3 regions of the Pelagibacterium flavum genome follow, and region 3 is predicted to be linked to each of the others. Evidence: predicted binding sites of a transcription regulator. Region 3 holds the regulator's gene; each other region holds the start of a gene.
The links. The regulator PhoB, encoded in region 3, activates phosphate uptake and scavenging genes when phosphate is short. The targets are predictions, from matches to a motif close to TGTCATNNANCTGTCAT.

Region 1 (6,218 bases), 360 kb from region 3:
ATTGCTGGGGCCGCGACATTCTCGCGCCCGCCGACGGTCAGGTCATCGCCATGGTCAATGATCTCCCTGACCAGCCGATCGGGCAAACCGATGCGGAAAATCCCGCCGGCAATCATGTGATCCTGGCACTGGCAAAAGGCGAGTTCGCCTTCCTGGCCCATATGCAGCAAGGCTCGATCACCGTGCAGCGCGGCCAGGATGTATCGTCGGGCGATGTGTTGGGGTTGTGCGGGAACTCGGGCAACACGTCCGAACCGCACCTGCATTTCCACCTCCAGACCACGCCTGATCTGAGAGATGGCGAGGGCCTTCCCGCCCAGTTCCAGAACTACATTGCAGATGGTGAACCCGTGGTGCGCGGAGAACCTGTGCGCGGCCAGACGGTTGCTCCTGCCGCGTCCTGAGAGGGAAAAAACCACTTGGGAGAATTTAGGAACCCGATCCCGCCGGGCTGTGTTGTGTCCTGAGAGGCAATCGCACCGGGAGAGCATCATGGACGACACGCATCGCGCGCGCCGCGGCTTTGGCTTTTGGGCCGCAATGGTCATTGGCGCCATCATCGCAATTTTCGGAGTTCCCATTCTCGCCGGCGGCGTCTGGCTCGCTGCGCTCGGCGGGTCCTGGTACTACATTCTCGCCGGTATCGGTCTTCTCATCACCGCATTCTTTCTCTTCCGACGCTCCATGCTCGCCGTGTGGGTTTATCTGGTGACCTTTGCGGGCACCGTTGTCTGGGCGCTCTGGGAGGCGGGGTTTGACGGATGGGCACAGGTGCCGCGCCTCGTGGCGCCCACCGTGGTGCTCGTTCTGGTCCTTGCCACCATTCCCGCGCTGCGCGGACGCTTCGCCCGCCCCGCCAGCACCGCAGCCGCGGCCATTGCGGGCGGATTGGCACTGGCCGGCTCGCTCTCGGTCCTCACGATTTCCCAGCAGGGCACCGCCATAGCCCAGGACGCCCCCGCGGCCGATGAGGCCGCACCGGTGGAAGAAACCGAAGCTCCGGTGACCGAAATTCTGCCCGAGGAACCCGGCGAAGTCCCGGAAGGCCAGGCGCCGACCATCGAAACCGATGAAGCGGCTCCGGTCCAAGGTGCCGCGCCGCCGTCACCCGAAGCCCCTGCGGCGCCGGAAACGGGCGAGGAAGCCACGGGCGATACCACGCCCACCGGCGTTGAAGCGCGCGCGCCCCTCGCCACGATGGAGGTCGGTGAAAACTGGCCCGCCTATGGCGGCACCTATCACGGCACCCGCTATTCCCCCCTCGATCAGATCACCCCCGACAATGTCGGAGAACTGACCCGCGTCTGGGAATTCCATTCGGGCGATCTGCCCGAGGGCGATGCCTCCAGCTATTCGCCCGAAAACACCCCGCTCAAGGTGGGCGACGATCTCTATCACTGCACCGCCATGGGCATCATGGTCGCCATCGACGCCGCGACCGGCCTTGAGGAATGGCGCTACGATCCTGAAGTCCCCACCGATGCCATTCCCTACGGCGCAACCTGCCGTGGCGCCGCCTATTTCGAGGTCCCGGACGCCGATCCCGATGCCATCTGCGCCACGCGCATCCTGTGGGGCACGCTCGACGCCCGCCTGCTCGCCGTCGACGCGCGCACGGGACAGCCCTGCCCCGATTTCGGCCTGGCCGGTGAGGTCTATCTCGAAGAGGGTCTGGGTGACACGGTGCCCGGCTGGTACGCGGTCACTTCGCCCCCCACAATCGTTCGGGGCATCGCGGTGATGGGCGCCCAGGTCAATGACGGCCAGGCCGAAGACGCTCCCTCGGGCGTCGTGCGCGGCTATGATGCGGTTACGGGCGAACTCGCCTGGGCCTGGGATCTGGAAAATCCCGACAGCCGCACCGCGCCTCCCGAAGGGGAAACCTATTCGCGCGGCACGCCCAACATGTGGACCATCGCGGCAGCCGACGAGGAACTGGGGCTGGTGTATCTGCCCCTGGGCAATTCGGCCGTCGATTATTACGGCTCGAACCGCTCGGAGCTGGAAAACGAATACGCCACCTCGATCGTCGCGGTCGATGCAACCACGGGCGATGACGTCTGGCACTTCCAGACCGTCCATAACGACGTCTGGGACTATGATCTGGGAAGCCAGCCCGCGCTGGTCGATTTCCCCACCGGCGAGGGCAGTGTTCCCGCCATCATCGTTTCCACCAAGCAGGGCGACATCTACATCCTCGACCGCGAAACCGGCGAGCCGCTCTTTGCCCCCGAGGAACGCGAAGTGCCCCAGGGCGGGGTCGAACCCGACTATCTCTCGCCCACCCAGCCCTTTTCGACCTACCACACGCTCGCCTTCGAGCCGCTTGAAGAAAAAGACATGTGGGGCATGACACCGCTCGATCAGCTCTGGTGCCGCATCCAGTTCCGCCAGGCCCATTACGAGGGCATCTACACCCCGCCCACCTCCGATCAGCGCTGGATCCAGTATCCGGGCTATAATGGCGGGCAGGATTGGGGATCGCTGGCCGTCGACGAAGAGCGCGGCATCATGATCGCCAATTACAACAACATGCCCAATTACAACCGCCTGATCCCGCGTGAAGAGGCCGACGAGATGGGCGTTCGCGCCATTTTCGAGCCCGAATGGGAGCGCGGCGCGGAAGGTCCGGGACCACAGCTCGGTTCGCCCTACGCCATCGCGGTCAATGCCGGCTGGCGCCAGTCGACGGGGCTTTTGTGCAGCGAGCCGCCCTATGGCGGCATCCGGGCCATCGATCTGGAAACCGGGGAAACGCTCTGGGACAAACCTTTCGGTAGCGCCCGCAAGAACGGTCCCTGGGGTATCCCCTCGATGTTGCCCATCCCTATCGGCACGCCCAACAATGGCGGCCCGATCGTTACGGCCAGCGGCCTGATCTTCATCGCCGCGACAACCGATGATCTCATCCGGGCCATCGATATCGAAACCGGCGAAACCGTCTGGCAGGACACCCTGCCCGGTGGCGGGCAGACAACGCCCATCATCTATGAAGTCGCGGGCCGCCAGTTCCTGGTCATCGCGCCGGGCGGCCACCACTTCATGGAAACCCCGGTCTCGGACGCCGTCATCGCCTGGGCCCTGCCCGAGACCGTCCAGGCGGTCGAAGGCGCCACCGGCGATTAGGAGGACAAGGCTAGCCCTCCCACCTTGGTCATCCCGGGCTCGGCCCGGGATCCAGTAGCCGCCAGCGTCGGCGGTTCCATCTCCGGCGCTGAGTGTACTCGGCCCCGGCGTCCGCCTTGCTGCGCCATCATCGCCCCTTGACCACCCCCATCAAATCCGATTTGGCTTGCCGCGCCGAAATCACTTCAGGATCGTGTGCCCAGGATGCGTGGCCAGCTTGCCCTCTTGCTCTCCTCCCGCCGCTGGGAGCAGTTCATCATCACGGTGATCGTTATCAATGCCATCACGCTGGGGCTCGAAACGTCCCCGGAGGTCATGGCGGCCATCGGCCCGGCGCTCGTCGCGCTCGACTCGATCATCCTGGCGATCTTTGTCGTTGAAATCGCGCTGCAGCTCTACGCGCACGGGTTCAAATTCTTCCGCGATCCGTGGTCGATCTTTGATTTTGCCATCGTCGCCATCGCGCTCATTCCCGCCTCGGGCCCCTTCACCGTTTTGCGCGCCCTGCGCATCCTGCGGGTCTTGCGGCTGATTTCGGTGGTGCCATCGCTGCGCAAGGTCATTGGCGGGCTGGTTGCGTCCCTGCCCGGCATCGCCTCGATCTTTGTCTTGCTCATGCTGGTGTTTTACGTCTTTGCCGTCATGGCGACCAAGCTCTACGGCGCCACATTCCCCCAATGGTTCGGCTCGATCCCAGCTTCGTTCTACACCCTGTTCCAGGTGATGACGCTGGAAAGCTGGTCGATGGGCATTGTGCGGCCGGTCATGGAGGTTCACCCCTCCGCCTGGCTTCTTTTCGTGCCCTTCATCGGCGCCACCGCCTTGACGGTGCTCAACCTGTTCATCGGTGTGATCGTGTCGGCCATGCAGGAAGAACACGATTCCGAAGCCACGACCCAACGCCAGGAATTGCGCAGCGAAACCGAGCTGGTTCTGGCCGAAGTTCGCGCCCTGCGCGCCGAAGTTGCCGAGTTGCGCCGCGAGCAAACGAGCGGAAAATAGCGGCCCCGGCCAGAACTTATCCACCGTCACCGAACCGTCATGCGCAGGTGACCTGACCGTCACACAACACAAATAGCGTCCGCCCCGATCGAAACCCCATGGAGGCAACCATGTTTCGTCGGACGCTAGTGTCTACCCTTTCCATCGCGCTTTGCGCATCCACCGCCCTCGCCCAGGATCTTCCCCAGGCCGGGAGCGACTATTACACTGCGGCTCAGGACGCTCTTGCTGAGCGCATCAACCTGCAGCCCAACACCAACAAGGCAATGAACGTCATCCTGTTCGTGGCCGATGGACAGGGTGTCCATACAAACTACGGCATTCGCCTCTATGAAGGCCAGCAGAACGGATTTTTGGGCGAAGAATATGATCTGCCCCATGACCTGTTCCCCAACTCGGCCATCATCAAGACCTACAACATCAACTCCCAGACTCCGGACTCCGCCCCGACCGCCGGCGCGATGAACACCGGCGTCAAGCAGGTCTTCAACACCATCAACATGGCCGATACCGTCATCCACGACGATTGCTCGACCGAAAGCCCGCTGCGCCTGTTCTCCGAGATGGCTTCGGACGCCGGCATGTCGGTCGGCGCGGTTTCCACTGCGTCCATTACCCATGCCACCCCGGCCGCCGTTTACGCCAAGACTGCCAACCGCAACTGGGAAGGCTCCGCGCCGGAAGGCTGCACCGACATCGCGACCCAGCTCATCGAACAAATGGAAGCTGGCGTGATCGACGTTGCGCTCGGCGGCGGCATCCGCGCCTTTGCTCCGGCAGGCGTCGAGATGGAAACAGGCACCGGCAACCGTGAAGACGATGTCAACCTCGTCGAACGCGCCACCGCCTCTGGCATCCAGTATGTCTATGATGCCGAAACCCTTGCTGCGGCAGACCGCAGCCAGCCGATCCTGGGCCTGTTCTCCAACTCGCACATGTCCTACGAACATGACCGTCCCGAGGACGAACCCTCGCTGGCCGATCTGACCACGGCAGCGATCGAGCAGCTCTCCGGCAATGAAAACGGCTTCTACCTCGAAGTCGAAGCTGGCCGCGTCGATCACGCCAGCCATGCGGGCAACGCTCATCGCACCTTCACCGATGGCGTGGCGTTCTCGGACGCCATCCGTGCCGCTCAGGAAATGACCGACCCGGAAAACACGCTCATCATCGTCACCGCCGACCACGAACATTCGATCGTCTTCAACGGCTATTGCGGCCGTGGCACGCCGATCACCGGTCTGTGCATGGGCGTGGCCAAGGGCCAGGTCGAACATTCGGGAGAGCCCGTGCTGGCCGCCGATGGCCTGCCTTACACCGTGGTCACCTTCGGACAGGGCGCCGGTTCGGTTCTCGTCGAACAGGAAGACGGCACCTATGCCGGTTCGCGTCCCGACCTGACCCAGGAAGAAGCTCAGGATCCTGATTACCTCCAGCAGGCGCTCATCCCGATGGGTTCGGAAACCCACTCCGGCGTTGACGTTGCCCTTTGGGCCACTGGCCCCTGGTCGCACCTGTTCGGTGGCACCATGGATCAGGAAATGATCTTCCACGTCATGAACCACGCTGTCTTCGGCGCCGCCGAATAATCGGTCCCGATCACAAATTTTGGGGAGGGCCGGTCCACCGGCCCTCTTTTCATATCACTGTCACACAACAGGGGCCGCTGCCTGCTAGTATTTTCGCACCAGGCAAAGGAGATTTCCCATGAACCGACGCGGATTTTTCGCCACCGCGTCCGGCGCCGTTCTGGCCGCCCCCTTCATCGTCACCCGTGCCGTGGCCGCCGAACCGCAAGTGCGCCTGCGCGAGCTCTATGAAAAAGACATGAGCTTTACCCCCTTCGCGCTTGAAAACGAGGGGGCACGCGTGGCCATCGAGGGCTTTATGGCGCCCCCGCTCAAGGCGGATTCCAATTTCTACGTTCTGACCAATATCCCCATGGCCGTCTGCCCGTTCTGCTCTTCGGAAACCGAATGGCCCAACGACATTCTGGCCGTCTATGCCCAGCGGGTGGTCGATACCATTCCCTTCAACGTCAAGATCATCACGCGCGGCACGCTCGAGTTGGGCACCTACACCGATCCCGA
Region 2 (6,218 bases), 970 kb from region 3:
CGACCACTTCCGAGAGCGGAACGTTATAGGCCAGATCGATCTCGCCCCGTCGCAAAGCTGCTACGAGTTCGGTACCCGTATCGTAAATCCGCGCTTGGGCCGAACCGAACGCTGCGGCCAGACGCCAGTAGAGCGGGGAGCGCAGGCTATCCTGGGTAGCCAATGTGTAGGACACGGCATCGATCCCAACGTTGACGATACCGATGCGTCTGAGCAGGTCTTCACGGGTTTCAAGCGCCTGGGCCAGATCGAGGCGCGAGGTGGGAAGAGCGTTGGTCTGCGCCCATTGACTTGAAACCAGAATAACAGCCGGATCGAAGGCGAGCGCGAACAATTCGCTGCGCCAAGAGCTTTGCCCGCCCGATGGCATGCCAGCCGGCTCGATCCGCATCGGGGCAACGTGACCCTGATTGGTGATGGCAACGGCGATATCAGGCGCGGGCATAATCACGAGATTGGGGGGGAACGGGGCACCGGCGGACAATCGAGCGACCACCTGCGCGCTGCGCGCTTGTTGGTAGGTGAGATTGATACCGCCAAACTGTGACTGAACCGCATCCAATAAGGGCTGGACACGCTGATCGGTCAAAGGCGCTGTCAGGGTTAAATCAGCCTGGGCCCGCACGGGCTCGCTTGTCCAGGGTGAGGCTGTAAGCACGACCGTTGCGACCAGAAGGGCAAGGCAATAATGCTGGCGGGTTTCAAGAGACGATCGGTTGGGGCGTGACGCGCCAGGGATCGAGATGACCACGCAAAGCCCTCCTGTGGCTGGGCTCATCAACGCCACGGTGCCGCCTAGCGCCGAGATCACGTCTCGCGTGATTGCCAGGCCCAGGCCCGTGCCGCCAGGATGGTCGGTGTCGCGTTCGAAACGCTCAAACACCCGCTCGCGTCGGTCAGCCGGGATACCCGGCCCCCGGTCGCAAATTTCAAGCACGACGGTGTTGGCTGATGCCTTGAGCGTGACACTGGTCGGCCCTCCGGCATAGAGAAACGCGTTGTCGATGACATTGCGGATGGCTTCAGCCAGACTGGCGGGATCAGCATTGATCCAAAGCGCGGTCTGGGGAGCGTGGAAGACCGGGCCTTGATCCCGATCTGCTCCGCTATCGATGACGGCCTGGTTCACCACAGTTTTCGTCAACGCCACCAGATCTACCGGCTCGGTCTCGCCCGCCGTTATGGAATGAAGCAATGTGGCATCGGCGAGCAGACGGGTGGCCAGGGTGCTGGTGGTGACTGCGTTGGCGTGAATGCGCTCTAGGCGCCTGCGGATCAGCGCCGGGTCGTTCTCCTCAAGAGCGAGTTCGGCCTGTAGCCGCATGGCCGCAAGCGGGGTGCGGAACTGGTGTGCCGCATCGGCCGTCACCCGCCTTAACCCCTCCAGCGCGGCAAAGAGCCGGCCCATAAACCCATTCAAGGCGCGCGCCAGCGTGGCGATTTCACGCGGCAGATGCTCATTGATGGGATCAAGGTTCGAGGGAGTTCGGCGGGTGAGCTGGTGTTCGATGGATCTCAGGGGCGCAAAGGCCAGCCTGATCCCCACCCAAATAATCCCGAACGCGCAGAGCGCGATGGCGACGGCCGGCAGGAGGGCGTCGGCGGTCAATTGGGCGGTCAACTGGTCGCGCGCCTCTCGCGTTTCGCCAACGAAAACATCGATCCAACCCGCCTCACCGGTTGTGGCATCCGATCGGTATCGGCTCACGGCGGCCAGCCGGATCGGCTCATTCTGCATGACGCTATCCTGAAATCGGATGTCCGGACCGCGAGCAGAAGTCATCTCCAGCCCCAGAACGGGGTCGCCCGTAACGATGCCACCATCGGGCGCGGCCACCCGGTAAAAGATACGGTTCAGTCTGGACGTGCCGAGAATGGCGAAAGCGGAATAGGGAATGTCTACCGTCACCTCACCATCCACATAACCGACCGTATCGGCGATCGAGAGCGCGGCGGCTTCGAGCACCCTGTCGAAGGCTTCATCGGCCGCTATCGTCGCATTGCTTCGGATGGTCAAAATCAGCAGTGAGCCCACGACGATAAAGACGAGCGCGGCGCTCAAAACGATCAGGCTTTCGAGCGAATATGGGCGCCTGATCCTCACAGCGGTTTTTCCCGCAAAAGATACCCGACGCCGCGCTGGGTAACGATTTCGACGTTCGAGCCGTCAAGCTTGCGCCGAAGACGGGAAACCAGGAGCTCGATGGCGTTCAGCGAACCGACATCGTCATAGCCAAAGAGCGCAGTCGTCATGTGTTCCTTGTTGATCGGTTTGCCCTTGCTGGCCGAAAGTGCTTGGAGAAGCTCGAACTCGCGGCGGCCCAGCTCTAGTGGTACCCCGTTCACCGTCGCCGCCCGGCGAGAGAGGTCGATTACCAAGTCTCCAACGCTGACAATGGATGCAGAAGCGCCCAGATGTCTGCGCATCAGCGCCCGGACCCGGGCCGCAAGTTCGTCTAGATCGAACGGTTTGACGATGTGATCGTCCGCGCCCAGATCGAGAATGCTGACCTTATCGTCGATCTGGCTACGTGCCGTCATGACGAGCACCGGTGTGCCCGATCCACTGGCGCGCAGCGCTTTGAGAATCTGGAAGCCGTCCCGTCCGGGCAGGTTTATGTCCAGAACAATCAGGTCATGCCCCCCTGCGATTACCAGGTCCTCTCCTTCGTAGCCATCGGCCACATGGTGGACGGCGTGACCGTCCCGGCCCAGCTTGGTGGCTACGGCTTCGGCGATATCGATGGTATCTTCTAGGAGCAAAATGCGCATGGCGCCGCACGACAGGACTCTGACAGGAAAAACTGGCTACACAGATAGCCAATATCAGTGGCCGCACCAAATCGTAAAGATGGGTGGCCAGTGTTGTGGAGGAGACAGATTTGAACGCGCGCCTCGCTTTCGTGGCGTTGGTTCTGGCGGTGCCGGGCCACGCCCACGCTGCAGACTCCGGTGCATCATGCGACCCTATGGGCGCGGGGCAGCTGCCCTATTGCGACCGAGATGGTGACCTTCTTGCTGACCGTCCCAACGATGAGAGCCTTTGGCGCAACCCGCCCACCCTTGTCTGGGCCTATGCGCCCATCGAAGACCCGGCGGTCTACGCTGAATTGTTCAAGCCCTTCACCGAGCATCTTGCCACATGTCTTAATCGGCAGATCGTCTATTACCCCGTCGAGTCCAGTTCTGCAGAGATTAGCGCAATGCGCTCGGGTCGCCTGCATTTTGCCGGCTTTTCGACCGGCTCGACGGTGGTTGCCGTCAATCAGGCGGGCGCCATCCCGTTTGCGGCCAAGGCCATCGGTGATCAAATGCGCAGCTATAGCCTGGTCGCGGTGGTCAAAGCCGATTCCGGGTTCGAAACCCTTGCTGATCTCGCAGGGCGTCGGGTGGCGCATGCGACGCCGACGTCGAACTCGGGCAATCTGGCCCCCAGGGCGCTTTTTCCCGAGCAGGGGCTGGTCCCGGACCTCGATTACGATCCGATCATGTCCGGTGGACATGATCGCTCCATTCTTGGCCTTCTCAGCGGCGATTACGATATGGCGGCTGTGGCGTCCGACGTGCTCGAGCGCATGCAGGAGCGGGGGCTGGTGGCGCCGGACGATGTGCGCATCCTTTACGAAAGCGCGCCGTTCCCGACCTCGTCCTTTGCCTATGCCCATGATCTCGATCCGCACTTGGCGCGCGACCTGCAAAGTTGCTTTTTCAATTTCACCTTTCCCTCCCAATTGCGCGCCGAATTCAACGGGGACACAAATTTCGTGCCCATCGATTACCAAACCGACTGGGCTGTGGTCCGCGCCGTCACTGAACGTGTGGGCGTCATGATCGAATAAAACCTTGAGCTGACGGCTCAGTCGAGGCGTCGAAAACCAAACGAATGCGAGTGAACACATGGGATCCACCAGTGGATCGCCATCGGGGACGGCTGTGTCTTCGGATGGTGGAAAACGTCAATGCCCGTCATGGCGCTATTGGCTCAAGATCAAGGCGGCAGACCCCTCTGCCCTGCTGGCGGTCGCACTTCTGGTTGTCTTTGGTTACCTCATCGCCGGTCCGGTGGTGTTGCTGCTGGGCGATGCGATTCAGGTCCAGTTCGCCGAACAGATGCGGACCGGACTGCCCCAGGGCGCGTTCACGACCTATTATTTCGAGCGAGCCCTATTCTCGCCGGTGGCGCGGGACATTTTCTGGGTTCCCCTGTTCAATACGCTCTCGGTAGCGGCCGGCGCCATCGTGATTGCCCTTTTGGTCGGGGCACCGCTTGGCTGGCTGTTGTCGCGCACCGATCTGCCGGGCAAACGCTGGTTTTCCACGGCGCTGATCGTGCCTTACATGCTGCCCTCCTGGACCTTTGCATTGGCCTGGAACACGCTGTTCAAGAACCGCACGACGGGCGGGTCGCCAAGTTGGATGGAATCGCTGGGCTTTGCGCCGCCCGATTGGCTCGCTTACGGGCAACTGCCCATCACGCTGATCCTGGCGCTCCACTATGCGCCCTTCGTCATTCTGCTCTTCGGCAACGCATTGCGCCAGTTCGACGTCCAGCTCGAAGACGCCGCGCGAATCCAGGGCGCCGGCCGTTTTCATGTGGCGCGCCGTATCGTTTTGCCGCTCATGCTGCCCTCGCTGGTTTCGGCCTGCACTCTGATCTTTGCCAAATGTTTGGGAGATTTCGGGGTCGCCTATATTCTGGGCGTGCCCGTGCGCTATGACGTTTTGGCGACCTCGCTGTTTCGGGCGATCTCATCGAGCCAGGCCGGTATGAGCGCCGTGCTGGCGGGAACGATCGTGCTCTTGGGCGCCATCTCGATTTTGATCGACATGCGGCTTTTGCGCGAAGCGTCCCGGTTTCAGACCATTGGTGGCAAAGGCGCCATGGCCCGTCCGACGCGGCTGGGCCGGTTCGCTCCGCTGGCGACATCATGGGCGCTGCTGGTTTTCCTGATCAGCGCGGCCATCCCGCTCACGGCCCTGGCGTTGACCACGGTCATGCGGATGCCGGGCGTTTTCACGCTGGACAATTTCACCCTCGATTTCTGGATCGGTCATAACCTTAACACCACGGCGCTGCGGCAAGGCATATTGCTGACGCCTGACTTCTGGTGGGCCACTTTCAACACGATCTGGATTGTGGGCACCGCGGCGCTGGGCGCAGGATTTCTTGGCCTTCTGGTCGGGATCGCGGTGGCGCGGTCTCCGCTCAAGATTGCCGGAACGCTGCTGCGCTATCTTACCTTTCTGCCCTATCTCGTACCCGGCATTGCCTTTGCGGCGGCCTATCTGTCCATGTTCGCGGTCCCGCGCGGCCCGGTGCCAGCTCTTTACGGTACCTCGCTCATCTTGGTGCTCGCCATTTTGGCCGACCAAATGCCATTCGCCTCGCGGGCGGGTATTTCGGCGATGATGCAATTGGGCAAGGATCCCGAGGAGTCCGCCCGGATCGTTGGTGCCGGCTGGTGGCGGCGACTGGTCTCGATCGTCGTGCCCATTCAGAAGGGCGCGCTGGTGTCGGGCGTCCTGCTCCCCTTTATCTCCGGCATCAAGGGGCTCAGCCTTGTGGTTGTGCTCGCGGTGCCAGGAACGGACCTGCTGACCACATACGCCATCCGGCTCGTGGATTACGGCTACACCCAGGCGTCCAATGCCGTGGTGCTGATGATCTGCGTCATAGCCTTCTTCGGCACTGTCGGCGTGCAGCGTCTCACAAAAAGTTCTCTCTCGGACGGGCTGGGTAACAAATAATGACTTCGATTACGCTTTCACACATTTCCAAATCCTATGGATCAGGCGGGCCCAAGGCTGTCGACGATCTCTCTCTCGATATCGCACGCGGGGAGTTCCTGTGCCTTTTGGGACCTTCGGGCTGCGGCAAGACGACGACCTTGCGCATGCTTGCCGGGCTGGAGCACCCGTCCGAGGGCTCCATCGCCATGGGAGAAAAAACCATCGTCTCGGTTTCGTCGGGCATCTTCGTGCCACCGGAAAAGCGAGAACTGGGGCTGGTGTTTCAGAGTTACGCGTTGTGGCCGCATCTGAGCGTTGAGGAAAACATTGCCTTTGGCCTCAAGCTCAAGAAGGTTGGCAAGGCCGAGCGCGATGCGCGGATCACCGAGGTTACCGAAAAGCTCGGCATTGCTCAGTATCGCAGCCGCTATCCCAACCAATTGTCCGGCGGCCAGCAGCAGCGCGTCGCCCTGGCCCGAATGCTGGCG
Region 3 (6,218 bases):
ATTTCTTCGTCGGTGGCGCCCAGACGGCCATAGGCAATGTTGTCGCGGATCGAGGTGCCGAACATGAAGACGTCCTGCTGGACGATGCCGATCTGGCTGCGCAGGGAATCCTGGGTCATGTCGCGGATGTCGATGCCATCGATGGTGATAGCGCCGGAATCGATTTCGTAGAAGCGCGGCAGCAGCGAGCAGATGGTTGTCTTGCCGGCGCCGGATGGGCCGACAAGAGCGATGGTCTCGCCCGCTTTGACGCTCAAGGTGATGTCGCGCAGGATCGGGCGATCGTCCGAATAGGCGAAATTGACCTTGTCGAAGACGATGTCGCCCCTGAGATCGGAGACTTTCCTTGCGCTGGGGCTATCGACGATGTCGGGTTCGGTGTCCATCAGATCGGCGAAGCGTTTGAAGCCCGCGATGCCCTTTGGATAGCTTTCGATGACCGAGATGATCTTGTCGATGGGACGAAACAGAACGGTGATGAGCAGCAGAAAGCCGACGAACTGGCCATAGGTCATTTCGCCATACATTACGAGCGCGGTGCCCGCGAGCATGACCATCAACTGCACGAGACTCTTGGCCATATAGGACATCGAGATCGACGCCGTCATGATCTTGTAGGCCTTGAGCTTGGTGGTGCGGTAGCTCTGATTGTCGCCCTCGAACAGCTTGCGTTCGTGACGCTCGTTGGCAAAGGCGCGCACGGCGCGGACGCCGCCGATGGATTCCTCGATGCGCTGGTTGAAATCGCCGACCCGGCCATAAAGGCTCTTCCAGGTCATGGTCATGGCGCTTCCGTATTTGAAGATCAGGAAGGCGGCAACCGGGACGATGAACAGGGTGAGCGCGGCGAGCTTGAGGTTCATCAGCGCCATGATGATGAAGGCGCCGATGAAGGTCATCACCGCGATGAACACGTCCTCGGGCCCGTGATGGGCGATCTCGCCGACCTCTTCGAGGTCCTTGGTGACGTGGGTGATCAGGTGTCCGGTTTTCTTGTTGTCGAAATAGCGGAACGAGAGCTTGTGCAGATGATCGAAGGCCTGGCGGCGCATGTCGGTCTCGATGCCGATGCCCAGGGCGTGACCCCAATAGTTGACGACCGAGAGCAGACCCGCATTGAGGATGTAAACGAACAAAAGACCCGCTGCGGCGGCGAGAATCCAGAACCAGTTCTGGCTGGGCAGCAATTGATCGACATAAAGCTGGACGACGACGGGGAAGCTCAGCTCGAGCAGGCCAACGATGACCGCGCAGCCGAAATCGAGGAAAAACAGGCCCTTATAGGGCGCGTAATAGGAGAAAAATCGGCGCAACATGATCGGATCGCTTTCAATACCGCCCGGACCTAGCGCGCAGAAACCAGACCAGTCAAGTCAAGTTTTCGGCGTGATCCGGCGTGACCCGAAAGCTGAGATATTTATGGCCGAAGAAATTTGCAACAGCCCCCACGCCAATGGCCGTGCCGTGCGCCACGGCCTCGGGCAACACGCTCCAGCCGATGGCAGGCAGAAGATGGTGGAGCAAGGCCAGAGAAACCGCCATGACGACCACTGCTCCGAGCGCGTTGACGATGAGAAACAATGTGACCTGCAATGGCACGGGCTGGCGGGAATTGGGAAACACATAAGCGCGGTAAAGCGTGAACCCGGCGCTCATGCCGATGAGATAGGCCACGAACACGGCGGCGGGGAACGGCAGAACAAGCGAGAGGGGAAACCGCACCAGCCAGTTGATCGCCGCCGCCAGACCGCCGAGCAAAAGGAAGCGCACGATCTGGGGCAGTTTAAGGAAGGCTTGTGGGCTCATATGCCGATCCAGGCGAGAAAAAAGCCGAGCGCCAGACCGGCTGCAAGCATGAGGCTCTTGGGATCCTTCATGGCGAAGGCGACAGGATCGTCGTTGAGTTCGCCGCGAAAACTCAGCATCCAGATGCGGCCGATCCACAGAAACAGCGCGGCAGGCATGAGCCACAGCCAGACCGAATCCGAATAGAAATCGGCAGCCAGCGCGTCCTGGGTGAGATAGAGAACCAGGATCAGCACCGAGCCGATGCCGCTCGATACGCCCATGGCCATGATGAAGGGCGCATCGGTGGTGAAATATCCGCGCCCGCTGATTTTGCCCGAGCCGCCATTGTCGGTCATCCGCTGAACCTCGGTATTGCGCTTGGCAAACGAGAGCGAGGCAAACAGGAACATGGAAAAGACCAGAAGCCAGGGCGAAGCCATGACGCCCACGGCGACGATGCCGAGCACCAGCCGCAGGGTGAACAGCACGGCAAGGGTGAAGGCATCGAGGATGGGCTTGCGTTTGATGCCCATGGAATAGGCAACCGTCAGGGCAAGATATGCGCCGAGCGTTACCACGACCAAGGGATTGACCAATGCGCCGAGCGCGAAGGCGGCAATCATGGCGACGGGCATGACGGCGACGGCATGCGCAATCGATATGCGGCCAGCCGCCAGCGGCCGGTTGCGCTTGGACCAGTGGCGGCGGTCATCCGCGATGTCCCAGAGGTCATTGAGCAGATAGGTCGAGGACGCGAGGATCCCCAGAGCAAGAAACGCAATGGCCGCGCTGGTCCAGGCAGTGGGATCGAGCATATGGCCGCCCAGCATGAGCGGCACGAAGACCAGTGCGTTCTTGGCCCATTGATGCAGGCGTGCTTGCTTGACCCAGTCCTTGAGGCGCGGGGGGCGTTTTAGTGTGTGCTCAATCTGTGTCAGGCGGGCAGCGGCGCGACCCACCCTGCCGGTGGTTTCGACCAGAACGCCGCCTTTTGCGATTTTCCAGACGGCAAGATCGGCCCCGCTGTCGCCGGCATAAACAAAGCCATCGGGAAACATTTCGGCCAGTTTTCCGGCCTTTATGGCGCCCTTGAGATTGGTGATGCCATCGGACGCCATGGTCTTGTCGATGAACGCAAAGCGGCGGGCGATGCGGATGGCCAAAAAGCTATCAGCCGCCGTGGCGAGGATGATCTCGCGGCCCTTGGCCTTTTCGGCTTCTGCGTAAGCGATGACGTCGTCGTTGAGCGGGATGTCGTCGACCTCGAGGGTCACATGGCCGGCCAGTTGCTGCTTGAGATGGGCTTTGCCCTTGAGCAGCCAGACGATGAGAGCAAACAGACCGAACGGGTTCTGCTTGAGATAAGCGAACACCGTCTCGTGCAGCAGATCGGTACGGATCAGGGTGTTGTCGAGGTCGAGGACGAGCGGCAGAAGGCCCGATTGGGGCTTCCGGTCGGCGCGGCCTTGTTTGACCGCAATGGCTGATTTGGGCATCGTACCTGCTCGCTTTGCAAAATTCGCCCCCGTTATCGCGGGCGCGAAGCGCTGGTGCAAAGCAAACAGCAAATAAGCGTTAATCAGGGGCGACGCGCAAATCAGTCAAATGCGCGATAAAATTTACGCTTTGTCGATGTGACTCAACAAAGCGCAAACAGGATCAATAAAATTGTAACAAATTCTAAGTTTGTCGCGCGGTCGAACCGAAAAAGTGTGCAACTTTTTCTGACCGCGCTCCTAGTTCGCGACGAATTTTTCGTCGAACGCATAGCCCGCGCCGCGCACGGTGCGGATCGGATCCTTGGCGCGGCCGCGGTTGATGGCCTTGCGCAGCCGGCCGACATGAACGTCCACGGTGCGCTCGTCGACATAGACATCGGTGCCCCAGACGCCATCGAGCAGTTGCTCGCGTGAATAAACGCGGCCGGGATTGCCCATGAGGTATTCGAGCAGGCGGTATTCGGTGGGCCCGAGATGAACTTCCTTGCCCGAGCGGCGCACGCGATGGGTGGTGCGGTCGAGTTCGATATCGCCGGCCTTTAAGATAGCGGCGATCAATTGGGGGTTGGACCGGCGCAACAGGGCGTTGATACGGGCCATGAGCTCGGGAAGCGAGAAGGGTTTGACGACGTAATCGTCGGCGCCGGTGGCCAGCCCGCGCACCCGCTCCTCTTCCTCGCCGCGCGCGGTGAGCATGATGATGGGGATGCGCGCGGTATCGGTGCGGGCGCGGATGCGGCGGCAGATTTCGATGCCTGACGTGCCCGGCAGCATCCAGTCGAGCAGGATGATGTCGGGGGTGTTTTCGGCAATGCGCAGCATCGCCTCTTCCGCATCTTCAGCGGTTGCGACGGAAAAGTCTTCAGCTTCCAGATTGTAGCGCAGAAGTTCGACGAGATCGGCTTCGTCTTCGACAACAAGAACCTGCGGAGTCATAGACTAGCCCTTGATCTGCTCACGCGTGAAATCCTCGGCCTCGGCGGTCAACATCTTGCCGGTCGCGAGGAAATAGGCCTGCTCGGCGATATTGGTCGAGTGGTCGCCCACCCGCTCAAGATTTTTGCCGCAGAACAGCAGGTGCGTACACATGGTGATGTTGCGCGGATCTTCCATCATGTAGGTGAGGAGTTCGCGGAACAGGGAAACATAGAGCGCATCGACATCGGTATCGCGCTCGACCACATCGACCGCCATGTCCTTGTCGCGGGCGGCAAAGGCATCGAGGGCCAGCTTGACCTGGCGCTGGACGAGTTCGCCCATGTGGCGCAGCCCGTTCTTGAACTGAACCGACATGCCGATGCCTTCGAACTGGGTCGAGCGACGGGCCGTGGATTTGGCCATGTCGCCAATGCGTTCGAGATCGTTGGCGACGTGGATCGAAGCGATGACCAGGCGCAGATCCTGCGCCATGGGCTGACGACGGGCGATGATCGACACAGCCATCTCATCGATATGGGCCTGCATCGCGTCGACCTTCTTGTCGGCGGCAACGGTGGCCATGGCGAGTTCGGCATCCGAGCGGATCAGGGCTTCGGTAGCGTTGGAAATCGCCTTTTCCACCAGCCCACCCATTTCCGAGATCGAACGGGCCAGTTCGGTCAATTCATCCTCGTAGGACGTGACGATATGGTCGTTAGGATTGGGCATAACGTGGGGTCTCCTACCCGATGCGGCCAGTGATGTAATCCTGGGTGCGTTTTTCGCGGGGATTGGTGAAGATTTCCTCGGTCGGACCCTCTTCGATCAGTTTGCCGAGATGAAAGAACGCGGTCTTTTGTGACACGCGGGCTGCCTGCTGCATTGAGTGGGTGACGATAACGATGGTGTAATTGGCACGCAGTTCGTCGATCAGTTCCTCAATGATCGCGGTCGCGATCGGGTCGAGGGCCGAACAGGGCTCGTCCATCAGGATGACTTCAGGTCCGACCGCAATGGCGCGAGCGATGCAAAGTCGCTGCTGCTGACCACCCGAAAGCCCGGTGCCGGGCGAATGAAGTCGGTCCTTGACCTCTTCGAACAGTCCTGCCTTTTGCAAAGCGGTGACGACGATTTCCTCAAGGTCGGACTTGTTGCGAGCCAGACCGTGAATTTTGGGGCCGTAGGCGACGTTTTCAAAGATCGACTTGGGGAACGGGTTGGGTTTCTGGAATACCATGCCGATCCGGGCCCGCAGTTCGACCACGTCCAGGCTGGGATCGTAGAGGCTGCCGCCATCGAGTGCGATATTGCCGGTGACCTTGCAACCCTCAATGGTGTCGTTCATGCGGTTGATACAGCGCAGGAACGTGGACTTGCCGCACCCCGAGGGCCCGATAAAGGCCGATACCGACTTTTCGGGAATGTCGATGGACACATCGAACAGTGCCTGCTTGGCGCCATAGAATACATTGACGTCCTGAGCGCTGATCTTGGTTCGCCGGCCTTCTGGATCAGGTGTCCTGATCGTCTCATGAGCCGAAGCCGTCTGGGAGGGAGCGGAAGTCGCCATTTGCCTATCCTAACTGGTTTCTACCACGTACGCTGCAAGCGCTGCCGCAGGAATATCGCTATCGCGTTCATTGCAATCAGAAAGCCCAGCAGCACCAGAATACCCGCGGAGGTGCGTGCGACAAACCCGCGCTCGGGGCTGTCGGCCCAGATAAATATCTGAGTCGGCAAGGCCGTAGAGGCTTCCATCAGGCCGCCCGGAGGGCTTGTGATGAAGGCGTTCATACCGATAAGCAGCAGCGGAGCGGTTTCTCCGAGTGCCTGTGCGAGGCCGATGATCGTGCCCGTCAATATGCCCGGCAGAGCCAGCGGGAGAACGTGGTGCATGATGACCTGATGACGCGATGCGCCCATCCCCAATGCCGCCTCACGGATCGAGGGCGGGATCGATTTGAGCGAAGCGCGCGTCACGATGATGATAGTGGGCAGCGTCATGAGCGCGAG

Region 1: a site for PhoB is predicted at 4,153-4,169, ahead of OF122_RS14960 (alkaline phosphatase). Genes of this name have one in related genera too.
Region 2: a site for PhoB is predicted at 2,781-2,797, ahead of phnD (phosphate/phosphite/phosphonate ABC transporter substrate-binding protein). Genes of this name have one in related genera too.

The regions. Positions count from the first base shown of each region.
Region 1 is NZ_CP107716.1:2,971,345-2,977,562, forward strand. Features, by position in the region: gene OF122_RS14945 (peptidoglycan DD-metalloendopeptidase family protein) at 1-404, shown strand, start outside; gene OF122_RS14950 (outer membrane protein assembly factor BamB family protein) at 493-3,126, shown strand; gene OF122_RS14955 (ion transporter) at 3,331-4,128, shown strand; gene OF122_RS14960 (alkaline phosphatase) at 4,239-5,717, shown strand; gene OF122_RS14965 (hypothetical protein) at 5,836-6,218, shown strand, end outside.
Region 2 is NZ_CP107716.1:375,604-381,821, forward strand. Features, by position in the region: gene OF122_RS01905 (sensor histidine kinase) at 1-2,104, opposite strand, end outside; gene OF122_RS01910 (response regulator transcription factor) at 2,101-2,772, opposite strand; gene phnD (phosphate/phosphite/phosphonate ABC transporter substrate-binding protein) at 2,883-3,839, shown strand; gene OF122_RS01920 (ABC transporter permease) at 3,898-5,748, shown strand; gene OF122_RS01925 (ABC transporter ATP-binding protein) at 5,748-6,218, shown strand, end outside.
Region 3 is NZ_CP107716.1:3,333,246-3,339,463, forward strand. Features, by position in the region: gene OF122_RS16780 (ABC transporter ATP-binding protein) at 1-1,316, opposite strand, end outside; gene OF122_RS16785 (GtrA family protein) at 1,369-1,806, opposite strand; gene OF122_RS16790 (UbiA family prenyltransferase) at 1,803-3,284, opposite strand; gene phoB (phosphate regulon transcriptional regulator PhoB) at 3,525-4,223, opposite strand; gene phoU (phosphate signaling complex protein PhoU) at 4,227-4,934, opposite strand; gene pstB (phosphate ABC transporter ATP-binding protein PstB) at 4,948-5,775, opposite strand; gene pstA (phosphate ABC transporter permease PstA) at 5,796-6,218, opposite strand, start outside.